DNA from 3 places in the Streptomyces sp. NPDC091649 genome. Region 2 is predicted to be linked to each of the others. Evidence: riboswitches for the same ligand, from Rfam matches in the RefSeq annotation. Region 2 holds a riboswitch; each other region holds the start of a gene.
The links. A riboswitch is a leader RNA that binds a small molecule or an ion and turns the genes downstream of it on or off. The one in region 2 is predicted to bind cobalamin.
Positions count from the first base shown of each region.

Region 1: another riboswitch for cobalamin. It lies ahead of ACIQMU_RS02395 (ribonucleoside-diphosphate reductase subunit alpha); the one in region 2 lies ahead of ACIQMU_RS19840 (ABC transporter substrate-binding protein).
Region 3: another riboswitch for cobalamin. It lies ahead of ACIQMU_RS28725 (cobalamin biosynthesis protein); the one in region 2 lies ahead of ACIQMU_RS19840 (ABC transporter substrate-binding protein).

Region 1 covers NZ_JBIVTR010000001.1:547,496-551,605, forward strand. Annotated here, with positions in the region: gene mctP (monocarboxylate uptake permease MctP) at 1-18, shown strand, start outside; gene ACIQMU_RS02385 (hypothetical protein) at 157-885, shown strand; gene ACIQMU_RS02390 (GNAT family N-acetyltransferase) at 885-1,394, shown strand; cobalamin riboswitch at 1,447-1,583, shown strand; gene ACIQMU_RS02395 (ribonucleoside-diphosphate reductase subunit alpha) at 1,718-4,110, shown strand, end outside.
Region 2 covers NZ_JBIVTR010000011.1:83,242-87,351, reverse strand. Annotated here, with positions in the region: gene ACIQMU_RS19845 (FecCD family ABC transporter permease) at 1-1,033, opposite strand, end outside; gene ACIQMU_RS19840 (ABC transporter substrate-binding protein) at 1,030-2,076, opposite strand; cobalamin riboswitch at 2,156-2,281, opposite strand; gene ACIQMU_RS19835 (beta-ketoacyl-[acyl-carrier-protein] synthase family protein) at 2,488-3,711, opposite strand; gene ACIQMU_RS19830 (acyl carrier protein) at 3,708-3,983, opposite strand; gene ACIQMU_RS19825 (acyl-CoA dehydrogenase) at 4,088-4,110, opposite strand, start outside.
Region 3 covers NZ_JBIVTR010000023.1:52,098-56,207, reverse strand. Annotated here, with positions in the region: gene ACIQMU_RS28730 (cobyric acid synthase) at 1-1,523, opposite strand, end outside; gene ACIQMU_RS28725 (cobalamin biosynthesis protein) at 1,564-2,529, opposite strand; cobalamin riboswitch at 2,655-2,787, opposite strand; gene ACIQMU_RS28720 (hypothetical protein) at 2,936-3,166, opposite strand; gene ACIQMU_RS28715 (inorganic phosphate transporter) at 3,179-4,110, opposite strand, start outside.

The sequences.
Region 1 (4,110 bases), on a different contig from region 2:
GCGCCGGGCGGTCACTGACCCGCGGAACGGCACGTCCTGGACTGGACCACGGGCCGTCGCCCCTCCCGTCGTGGAGCGGGCGGCGGCCCGGACCGCTGTCCCGCGGTCGTCCGGGCTCCGGTGCACGGAGCCCTCACCCTGCGAAAGAATGTGCCCATGACATCGCACTCCCGGCCGCGCCGGCTCCGGCCCGTACTCATGACCATGACCCTGGCGGTCGTCCTGGCGGCGGCGGGCTGCGGCGCCGAGGTGGCGACCGGCGGGGACGCGGCGGGGCGCGGCGGCTCGGCCGCCCCGGCGCCCGACCGGGCGGAGCTGGAGGCACGGGCGAGGGCCGTACAGACCCTCACGGAGCATGTGTGGGTGACCGAGGCCACGGGCTACACCCTGGCGCGCCAGTCGGTCGGGGTCATCGGTGACGACGGGTTCGCCAGCGTCTACACCGCGCCGGACGGCGGGCAGATCCAGCTGTCGGTGGAGCGCCGCCCGCACGCCGAGGCCGACTGCGGCGAGGACCCCGCACCCCCCGACGGCCAGGAGCCCCTGGTGACCTGCGAGCCGGACGGCGAACAGTGGTACCGGGCCACGGAGTCGGGGCACGCGTACACCCAGGAGCGGGGAGGACTCGTGGTCACGGTGCGCGGGAAGCGCGCGGACGTGGACCGGGCGACGCTGCGCTCGGCGGCGCGGGCCGCCCACCGGGCCGACGACCACGAGCTGGACCGAGTCCTGCCGCCGGCGGAGGAGGCCCCCCGGCAGCAGCCGCCCGGGGAGGGCTCCGGGGAGGGCTCCGGGGAGGGCTCCGGGCGGCAGCCGGTCGAGCGCGGCGACCTGCCGCCGGTGGGCGACGGGGCTCCCAACAACGATGTGGGGGCGAGCGGCTGATGGACCTGACGATCAGAGTGGCGGAGCCCGGTGAGTACGCCCTCCTCGGCGGGATCACCGCCGAGGCGTATCTCGGCGATGGCCTGCTGGACGGTCCGGAAGACCCGTATCTGCTCAAACTGCGGGCCGTGGAGCAGCGGGCCGCCGAGGCCGAGGTCCTCGTCGCGCTCGACGCGGACGGATCGGTGCTCGGGGGTGTGACGTATGCCGCTCCGGGGACTGTGTGGCGCGACATCGCCGGCCCGGATGAGGCCGACTTCCGGATGCTGGCCGTGGCCCGCGCCGGGCGCGGGCGGGGCGTGGGGGAGGCTCTCGTACGGGCGTGCGTCGAGCGCGCCCGGTCCGCCGGGGGCATCCGGGGGCTGGTGCTGTCGACGCAGCCGGCCATGCTCGGGGCCCACCGGATCTACCGGCGGCTCGGCTTCGCGCGGACCCCCGAACGGGACTGGGAACCGGTGCCGGGACTGCGGCTCATGACCTTCCGGCTGGAACTGCGGACGCCCTCCTGAGGGACGTATCGCATCGCCGCGACACAACATGTGGGGGCTGCCGCAACGGGCGGCCCCCACATGTATGCTCGACCTCGCTGTCGCCGCAGGGGAATCCGGTGCGAATCCGGAACTGTCCCGCAACGGTGTGATCGGTGTGCTTTCGCGCACCTCCAAGTCCGAGGACCTGTCGACAGCGCGTCCGGCTCGACCGAACCGGACGCCAGACGTCCGGGCCTCGCGGACAGGCCGGTGGACGCCGTCAGTTGTGCTGCCCTGCCCCGGGTCTCGCGCTGCCCGGCTCCCCCTGCCTTCCGCCGGCCCCCGCCGAGCGAGGGAAGCCAGTGACCATCGCGCCCGCCGATCCGGTTTCAGCCACCGAATCCGCCGAGTCCGCCGTGTCGACCACCGCCGGGGAGACCCCGCAGGACGGACCCGGGACCGCACTGCTGCGGACCCTGACCGACCTCACCGCCGACCTCCCCGACACCGACCCCGGACGGGTCGCCGCCGCCGCGCTGCGCGGGCGCAACGCCCGTTCCGACGCGGCCGAGCTGCGCTCGCTGGCCACCGAGGCCGCCGCGGGGCTGATCTCCGAGGACCCGGCGTACTCCCGGCTCGCCGCCCGGCTGCTGACCCGCACGATCGCGGACGAGGCCGCGGGCCAGGGCGCGACGTCCTTCTCCGCCTCGGTCGCCGTCGGGCACCGCGAGGGCCTGATCGCCGACCGCACCGCCGGCTTCGTCGCGCTCCACGCCGCCGCGCTGGACCGGCTCGTCGAGCAGGCCATGGCGGACGGCGCCGACGACCGCTTCGGCTACTTCGGTCTGCGGACCCTGCACAGCCGCTACCTGCTGCGGCACCCGATCAGCCGGCAGGTCATCGAGACCCCGCAGCACTTCATGCTGCGCGTGGCCGCGGGCCTCGCCGAGGACGACTCGGTGCGGGCGCTGGACGAGGTGGCCGCACTGTACGGGCTGATGAGCCGGCTGGACTACCTCCCCTCCTCCCCCACCCTCTTCAACTCCGGCACCCGGCACCCGCAGATGTCCTCCTGCTATCTGCTGGACTCGCCGAAGGACGAGCTGGACTCGATCTACGACCGCTACCACCAGGTGGCGCGGCTCTCCAAGCACGCGGGCGGCATCGGTCTGTCGTACTCCCGCATCCGCGCCCGGGGTTCGCTGATCCGGGGCACCAACGGGCACTCCAACGGCATCGTGCCGTTCCTGAAGACGCTGGACGCCTCCGTGGCGGCGGTGAACCAGGGCGGCCGTCGCAAGGGCGCGGCGGCGGTCTACCTGGAGACCTGGCACGCGGACATCGAGGAGTTCCTGGAGCTCCGCGACAACACGGGCGAGGACCAGCGGCGTACGCACAATCTGAACCTGGCGCACTGGATCCCGGACGAGTTCATGCGCCGGGTCGACGCGGACACCGACTGGTCGCTGTTCTCCCCGGCCGACGTGCCCGAGCTGGTCGACTTGTGGGGCGACGCGTTCGACGCGGCCTACCGGGCGGCCGAGGCCGATGGGCTGGCGCGCAGGACGATTCCGGCGCGTGAGCTGTACGGCCGGATGATGCGGACCCTCGCGCAGACCGGCCAGGGCTGGATGACGTTCAAGGACGCCTCCAACCGGACCGCGAACCAGACCGCCGAGCCGGGCCGGGTCGTCCACTCCTCGAACCTGTGCACCGAGATCCTCGAAGTCACCGACGACGGCGAGACGGCCGTCTGCAATCTGGGCTCGGTCAACCTGGGCGCGTTCGTGGCGGACGGCTCGATCGACTGGGAGCGGCTGGACGCCACCGTGCGCACCGCCGTGACCTTCCTCGACCGGGTCGTGGACATCAACTTCTACCCGACCGAGCAGGCCGGGCGCTCCAACTCCCGCTGGCGGCCGGTGGGCCTGGGCGCGATGGGCCTCCAGGACGTCTTCTTCCAGCTGCGCCTGCCCTTCGACTCCCCCGAGGCCCGCGCGCTCTCCACCCGGATCTCCGAGCGGATCATGCTCGCCGCCTACGAGGCGTCCTGCGACCTCGCGGAGCGGTCGGGCCCCCTGCCCGCCTGGTCCGAGACCAGGGCGGCGCGCGGGGTGCTGCACCCCGACCACTACGACACCGAGCTGAACTGGCCGGAGCGCTGGGACGCCCTGCGCGCCCGGGTCGCGAAGACCGGGATGCGCAACTCGCTGCTGCTGGCGATCGCGCCGACCGCCACGATCGCCTCGATCGCCGGGGTGTACGAGTGCATCGAGCCGCAGGTCTCCAACCTGTTCAAGCGCGAGACGCTCAGCGGTGAGTTCCTCCAGGTCAACGCCTATCTGGTGGACGAGCTGAAGCAGCTCGGCGTGTGGGACGCCCGCACCCGTGAGGCGCTGCGCGAGGCGAGCGGCTCGGTGCAGGGCTTCGGCTGGATTCCCGAGGAGGTGCGGGCGCTGTACCGCACCGCGTGGGAGATCCCGCAGCGCGGTCTGATCGACATGGCGGCGGCCCGTACGCCGTTCCTCGACCAGAGCCAGTCGCTCAACCTGTTCCTGGAGACGCCGACGATCGGCAAGCTCTCCTCGATGTACGCGTACGCCTGGAAGCGGGGGCTGAAGACGACCTACTACCTGCGCTCCCGCCCGGCGACCCGGATCGCCCGTGCCGCGTCCGGGCAGGCGGCGTCCGCCGCCCCCGTTCCCGTACAGCAGGCGTCGGCTCCCGACGCGGAGGCTCTCGCCTGCTCCCTCGA
Region 2 (4,110 bases):
CTCCGACCGGCACCTCCTGCGGATCGAGGACGGTGCGGGCCAGGGTGTCGGCCCAGACCAGGAACACGGCCCCGGCGAGCGCGGTGACCGGGAGGAGCCGTCGGTGGCCGGAGCCGATGAGGGCGCGGGCGGCGTGCGGCAGGACCAGTCCGACGAAACCGATCGCTCCGGCGGCGCTGACCAGGGCGGCGGTCAGCAGGGCGGTGGTGCACAGCAGCACGAGCCGGGTGCGGGCGACGTTCACGCCGAGAGCGGCGGCGGCCTCCTGCCCGAAGGCGAAGGAGTCGAGGGTACGGGCGTAGGCCAGGGAGATCACGAGGCAGCCGGCGAGGACGGCGGAGCAGAGGACGACCTCGCTCCAGCCGACCCCGCTGAGCGAGCCGAGAAGCCAGAACAGCACCCCGCGGGTCTGCTCGGCGTCCGCGGAGGTCATCACGACGAAGGAGGTGAGGGCGGAGAAGAGCTGCATCGCGGCGACGCCGGAGAGGACGACCCGGTCGGTGCTGCCGCCGAGGGTGTGGCTGAGCAGCAGCATCAGGGCGAATGAGCACAGGGCCCCGACGAACGCCCCGGCCGACAGCGAGACCGCTCCCCCGCCGACCCCGAGGACGACCACCACGACCGCCCCGGTCGAGGCGCCGGAGGAGACGCCGAGGACGAAGGGGTCGGCGAGCGGGTTGCGCAGCAGGGACTGCATCACCGTGCCGCACAACGCGAGCCCCGCGCCGCACACGGCGGCGAGGAGGGTACGGGGCATGCGCAGGTCCCAGATGATGCCGTCCCGGATGGGGCTGAGGCCGGAGTCACCGAACCCGAGGTGTGCGGTGACAGCGGACCAGACGTCCGGCACGGAGATCCGGGCGGGCCCCGTGGTCACGGCGACCGCGACCGAGAGCAGCAGGAGCAGGACCCCTCCGGCCCCCAGCAGCAGGGCGAACCGGCCGCCGTTCCTGAACGTCCCGGCGGGAGGGTCCGCCACCCGTTCCACGGCCGCGGGCCCGGGCCGCTCCGCGGTCCGGTTGCCGGCGCTCACTCCGCGAGCCCGAAGTCGCGCAGTCCGGCCGCGACGCGCTCCAGGCCCTCGACGGTCCGGATGGTGGGGTTCATCGCCTGGCCGCTGAGCAGTACGTAGCGGCGGTTCCTGACCGCGTCCATGGTTTTGGTGACCGGGTGGGACTCCAGGAACTCGATCTTCTTCTCGGCGCTCTCGGCGCTCTGCGTCGTGCGGCTCAGGTCGCCGATGACGAGGACGTCGGGGTTGCGGTCGGCGACCGTTTCCCAGCCGATCTGAGGCCATTCGTCGCGGGTGTCGTCGAAGACGTTCTTCGCGCCGAGCTCCCGGGTGATGACGCCGGGAGCACCGCAGCACCCCGCCAGGTAGGGGGCTTTGGAGTCGGAGAACCAGTACAGGAGCGACACCTCGGAGCCGTCGACGCCCTCGGTGGCGTGGTCCACCCGCGCCCGGAGCTCCTCCACCAGCTTCTCGCCTCGCTCGGGTACGCCGAACACGCGGGCCAGCTCACGCACTTCGGCGTAGACGCTGTCCATCGTCAGCGGCGCGGTACGCGCTCCGTCCCCGCCGCCGCTGTTGTCCTTGCCGGCACAGTCGGCGGGCGAGACGTAGGTCGGTACTCCCAGCTTCTCGAACTGTTCGCGCGGCGCGACGCCTCCCTTGGCGAGAGTGGAGGTGAAGGAGGCGGAGAGGAAGTCGGGCTCCTTGTCGAGGACCTTCTCCGAGGAGGGCCGGTTCTCCGATATCCGTTCGACGTCGGCGTTGGCCTTCTCCAGCCCCTTCATGACCGGATCGGTCCAGGTGGCAGTGGCGGCGAGCCGGTCGGCGAGCCCGAGCGAGAGCAGGATCTCCGTGGACCCCTGGTCGACGGAGACCGCCCGCTCGGGAGGGGCCTGCACCGTGACGGTGCGTCCGCAGTTCTCCAGGGTGACCGGGAACCCGTCAGCCCGGCCGCTCCCGGCGGCCGTGGTGGTGTCGTCGGCGCCGCATGCGCTGAGCAGGAGGATTCCCGCCGCGAGCAGGACCGCGGGACGTATCGGGGCGGTGGTGGCCGTGGGCAGCACGAAGGACCTCGGTGTCTCTGGGCCCAGCCGCGGAGCCCGTCGTACGGTTCCCGTGCCCCGGTCGGGCGCGGGCGCCAGCAGGTCTTCGGACTCGGGTTCGTCCGGACGGGACGCCTTCCCGGAGCACATCCGCGCTCCAGTGGCCGTGGCCCCGCCCGTCCCCCTCACCGCTGCGCGTCAGTTCCGGATTCGCACCGGATTCCCTGACCCCGTCACTGGGGTTCGACTGGCCCCGGCAAGCTACCACGCGTCTGCGAGCGGGCGGCGGCGATACGGCGGATCGTCGTGCGCGGGGCCGATGCGGCGCGGGGTCGGCCCGTCGCACCGGCCCGGTGGATGCGCACCGGACCACGGGCCCCTGGGCCGCGCCGCCTGACGGTCACGGAGCCCAGGGGCCGACGAGCCCGAAGCTCACGGAGCCTGAAGGGCGATCACCGCGTTCTGGCCGCCGAAGCCGAAGGAGTGGCTGACGGCCCGCCGTACGGGCGCCTCGCGCGGGACCTTGGTGACGCAGTCGATGTCGAACCCGGGCTCGGGGGCGTCCAGGTTCGCGATCGGCGGGATCACCCCGTGCTGGAGCGTGAGGATCGTCAGACCCGCTTCGATGGCGCCGGCCGCCCCCATGCAGTGGCCCAGCACGCCCTTGGGGGCGGTGACGGGCGGCCGGTGCGGGTAGGCCCGGGCGATGAGGGCGGCTTCGGTGGCGTCGTTGAGGGGGGTCGACGTCCCGTGCGCGTTGACGTGGTCGACGTCTTCGGCGTGCCAGCCCGCGTCGCGCAGCGCGGCGTCGACGGCCGCCTGTGCGACCTCCCCGGAGGGGTGGGGGCTGGTGGGGTGGTGGGCGTCGGTGGTGGCGCCGGTTCCCGCGATCAGCGCCCGGGGGGCGGCCCCCCTGGCACGGGCGTCCTCGGCCCGCTCCAGGACCATGATGGCCGCGCCCTCGCCCATGACGAGTCCGGCCCGGTCGGCGGCGAAGGGGCGGCAGAGCCGGGCGGGGTCGCCGTCCCGCGGTGCCGCCGCGCCGGAGCGGGCGAAGCCGGTCATGGCGACCGGAAACACGATCGACTCGGTGGCCCCGGCGATGGCGATGTCGCAGTGGCCCAGCGTCAGCATGTCCCGGGCCACCGACAGTGCGGTCACCCCGGAGGAACAGGCGGTGCAGGGGGCCAGGCTGGGTCCGGTGGCCTTCATCAGGATGGCGATCTCGGCCGCGGGCATGCTCGGGATGGTCAGCAGGATGCCCGAGGGCGAGGTGGCCTCGGGACCGCGCCGCTCCAGGGCGACGGCCTGTTCGGTGAGTCCGGCGGACCCTCCGCTGCTGGTGCCGACCACGACGGCGACCCGGGTGCCGTCCCAGTGCGCCGGGTCGAGCCCGGCGTCGGCGACCGCCTCCCGGGCGGCCAGGACGGCGAACTTGACGTACCGGCCCATCCGGAAAGCGGTCCGGCCGCCGACCGCGTCGTCGAGGTCGATGCCGGAGACCGTGCACGCGAAGTCGACCGCGCAGCCCCGCAGGGCGGGAACGGTGCGGGCGGGTGACCGCCCCGCGCGGACTCCGTCCCAGGTGGTGTCGGTGGTGTGGCCGACCGGGGTGATCATTCCCAGGCCGGTGACGGCGATGGCGGGTCGCTTCATCGGGTGTTGCTCACCGGCACCGTGGCCTCGGCCGCCGCGCTGCCGACGGCCGCGTCGATGTACGCGGAGATGTCGGCCAACGTGGCGCCCTTGTAGAGCTTCTCCGAGTCGGCGTCGACACCCAGCGTCTCCTTGATGATGACGGCGAACTCGGCGACCGCGAGGGAGTCCATCTCCAGGCTGTCCATCGTGGACTCCGGCAGGATCTCGGCGGCGGGCACCTTGAACGTCCCGGTCAGCACCTCGGTGATCTTGGGGTGGATGGTCTTCATGGTGATTCCTCTCATCGGTATCTCATCGGCTTGGCTTCTTCCTTCGTGGCGGGCGGACGAACGCACGGACCCACCGCCGAAGTAACTGGATGACAATCTTCCGGTTACGCCTTGGGGCGAACCGATT
Region 3 (4,110 bases), on a different contig from region 2:
GGCTCCGAACCCCGCGCCGAAGGCGCCCCCGGCGGCACGAACGGCAAACCCGCGGGCGCGCCCCCCTCGATCAAACGCCACAACGCTTCCGTGTCCGCGTGCTCCTCCACCAGGTCCCCGAGCCGGTCCAGCTGCTCTTCCCGCAGCACCCCGAAACTCGTGTCCGGCGCCGGCACGAACCGCCGCCCGGCGGCCCGGGCCACCTCCACCAGGAACCGCCGCCGGAACGCGTCGCTCTCCAGCGACCCGTGCCAGTGCGTCCCCCACACCGCCCCCACCCGGCACCCGTCCAGGAACGGCTCCCCGCCCCGCACGTCGGCCACCCCGTGGTGGATCTCGTACCCCTCCACCGGCTCGCCCAGCGCCGAGCCGACCGGCCGCGCCAGCGTCTTGGCCCGGTCGAAGCGCACCCGCACCGGCAGCAGCCCGAGCCCGTCCACCACTCCCGCCCGCGACTCCACCTCGTCCTCGATCCGCTCGCCGAGCACCTGGAACCCGCCGCAGATGCCCAGCACGGGCCGGCCCTCAGCCGCGCGTCGCGCCAGCGCGTCCGCGAGGCCCCGCTCACGCAGCCAGGCCAGTGCCTTCACCGTGCCGCGCGTTCCGGGCACGATCACCAGGTCCGCGTCGGCCAGCTCCTCCGCCCGGTCCACGAACCGCACCACGACGCCCGGTTCGGCCGCCAGCGCGTCCACGTCGGTGAAGTTCGACATCAGCGGCACCGCGCAGACCGCCACCCGCAGCACGTCCTCGCCGTGCGGGGGAGCCACGAAGGACTCCCGCACCGCACCCCGCAGGGACACCCGCAGGCCGTCCTCCTCGTCGATGCCGAGCCCATGGGCGAAGGGCAGCACCCCGTACGTCCGCCGCCCGGTCAGCTCGTACAGCATGTCCAGCCCGGGCTCCAGCAGCGAGACGTCGCCCCGGAACTTGTTCACCAGGTAGCCGGCGACCAGCTCCTGGTCCTCGGGGCTCAGCAGCGCCGTCGTCCCGAAGAACGACGCGAAGACCCCGCCCCGGTCGATGTCCCCGACCACCAGGACGGGGAACTGCGCGGCCCGCGCGATTCCCATGTTCACGATGTCCGTGCGCCGCAGATTGATCTCGGCCGGGGACCCGGCCCCTTCGCAGATGACCGCGTCGTACGTGGCCCGCAGCTGCTCCAGGCAGTCCGTCACCGTCCCGAGCAGCGCCTCTTGGCGGCCTCCGTGGTAGCCCCGGGCGCTCATCTCGCCGACCGGCTTCCCCATCAGGACCACCTGGCTGGACCGGTCGCCGCCGGGCTTCAGCAGCACCGGATTCATCAGGGCCGTCGGCTCCACCCGGGCGGCCTGCGCCTGCATCGCCTGGGCCCGCCCGATCTCCGCGCCCTGCCGGGTCACGAAGGAGTTCAGCGACATGTTCTGCGCCTTGAACGGCGCGACCTTCACACCCCGGCGCACCAGCCAGCGGCAGATGCCCGCGGTGACGACGCTCTTGCCCGCGTCCGATGTGGTGCCCGCCACCAGCAGTCCGCCGCTCATGCCCGCTCCCGTTCCCCTGCCGCGTTCCGTGCCGGACCGTTCATGACCGTCCCCGCTTCCGCCCGGCGGCGAGCCGCCCCGTGACCGCCCGGCCCGCCACGCACACGCCGAGGGCCAGGGCGCTCACCCGGCGCGACAGCCGTACCGCGCGTTCGATGTCCGGGCCCCGCACGTCCCGCCCGGCCGCCCCGTTGAGCACCGGCCGGTGCTCGACGCGCCCCGCGTACGCCAGCGTCCCGCCCAGCCGTACGCCGAGCGCCCCCGCGAACGCGGCCTCCACCGGCCCGGCGTTCGGGCTCGGATGGCGCCCCGCGTCCGCCTTCCAGGCGCTCACGGCGTCCCGGGGCCGCCCGCCCGCCGCCACGGCCAGCGCGGCCGTCAGACGGGCGCCGGGCCACCCCGCGAGGTCGTCCAGGCGGGCCGAGGCCCAGCCGTAACGGCGGTAGCGGGGCGACCGGTGGCCGACCATCGCGTCGAGCGTGTTCACCGCCCGGAATCCGACGAGCCCCGGCACCCCGCCGACCGCTCCCCACACCAGTGCGCCGACGACGGCGTCCGAGGTGTTCTCGGCGACCGACTCCACGACCGCGCGGGCGATCCCCGGGCCGTCCAGGGCGTGCGGATCGCGCCCGCAGAGGTGGGGCAGGCGCTCCCGGGCCGCGTCCAGGTCCCCGGCGGCCAGTGCGCCGCCGATGGCGCGGGCCTCCCGGCCCAGCGAGGTACCGCCGACGACGGACCAGGCGGTGGCGGCGGTCAGCGCGACGGCGAGCGCGGGCCGCCCCCGGACCGCGCGGGCGGCCAGCGCGGCGGCCCCCGCGGCGCCCCCGGCGCACACGAGGGTGTGCAGGGCGCCGGCGCCCCGGTGGTCACGCCACAGCAGGGACTCGGCCCGGGCGGCGGCACGGCCGAATCCGGCGACGGGGTGGCCCCGCCGGGGGTCGCCCAGCAGGGCGTCGGCGATCAGCCCGCCCGTCGCGCCGTACGCGAAGACGCGGTCGGCACGCATGCTTCAGCCCGTCGCGGGGAGAGGCGTACCGGCACGGGGAGGCACATGTTGGGGCGCACGGCGGCCAGGCATGGCGTATGTCCTCACTCAGGGTCCGCGCCCTGGTTCGACGTGACCGGCGACGAGAGTCTCCTGGCTTCCGGATCCGCAGTTCCCCCGGCCTTCCAGCCCGCTTGCCGCGGGCCGTGACATCCGGTGTGGGGGAGTGCTCCCCGGTGACAGTGGCGGGACCGCGCCGGATTCGCACCGGCTTCCTCTGCTGTCGCCGTAAATGGCTCCGGCAGTCCACCACGCCCCGCGAACAACCGTCAACTCGCTGTTGACCTGCGGGGCTCCACTGTGCGCAGAAGCACATCGGGCCGGACACACGAGGTGTGTCCGGCCCGAAGGAGTGCGAGGTACGGGGTCAGGCGACGATCAGATAGATCCCGTACGAGACCGCTGCCACGCACAGTCCGAAGCAGGCGTACGCGCCGGTGCGCGCCAGCGCGACCGATCCGCCGGAGGCACTGCTTCCGGCCGTCGCGGACTGCTTGGACAGGGCGACGATGCCCAGCGTGAAGAGGCCGACCAGCGCGACGGTGACCACGAGACTGACACCGAAGACGGAGGCGAGAGCTGCCCAGTCGATTTTCATGCGGATCTGTCCTTACACCGTGGCCGGCGGCCGGGCCGGGTCGTCGGGCGCCGGGGCCGGGGCCGGGATGGTGGTCATGAGGTCGGAGGCCGGGCCGCCGGCGGGCGGCGGCTGGACCGCGGCGATGGCGGTGGTGACGACGCCCTGGGGCTCGTCGTCGTTGACGTTGGTGTGGTCGACCGGCTGGCGGCGCGAGGCCAGCCAGATGGCGAAGGAGCCGCCCACGAGCAGGATCGCCGTGACGGTGACGCCCCAGGGGCCCTGCTTGGTCAGGAACTCGGCGCCCGCGCCGACCAGGCCGGCGGCGGGCAGCGTCAGGCCCCAGGCGACGAACATCCGGGTGGCGGTGGACCAGCGGACCACGCCCCCCTTGCGGCCGAGGCCCGCGCCCATGACGGCGCCGGAGCAGGACTGGGTGGTGGAGAGCGAGAAGCCGAGGTGCGAGGAGGCCAGGATGACGGTCGCCGCGCTGGTCTGGGCGGCGAAGCCCTGCGGCGGCTGGAGGTCGGTCAGACCCTTGCCCATGGTGCGGATGATGCGCCAGCCGCCGAGGTAGGTGCCGAGCGCGATGGCGACACCGGCGGAGACGATGACCCACATCGGCGGGTTGGAGCCGGGGGCCAGGACGCCGCCGGTGACCAGGGCCAGCGTGATGATGCCCATCGTCTTCTGGGCGTCGTTGGTGCCGTGGGCGAGGGAGACGAGACCGGCGGAGGCGATCTGTCCGGCCCGGTAGCCCTTGGCCGTCGACTTCAGCTGGTTCTCGTCGGTGACCTTCCGGTTGATCCGGTACGTCAGCCGCGTGGCCAGCATCGCGGCGAGGCCGGCCACCAGCGGGGCGGCGATCGCCGGGAGCAGCACCTTGGTGACGACGGTGCCGCCGTTGATCGAGGACCAGCCGGCCGACATGACCGCGGCGCCGATCAGACCGCCGAACAGGGCGT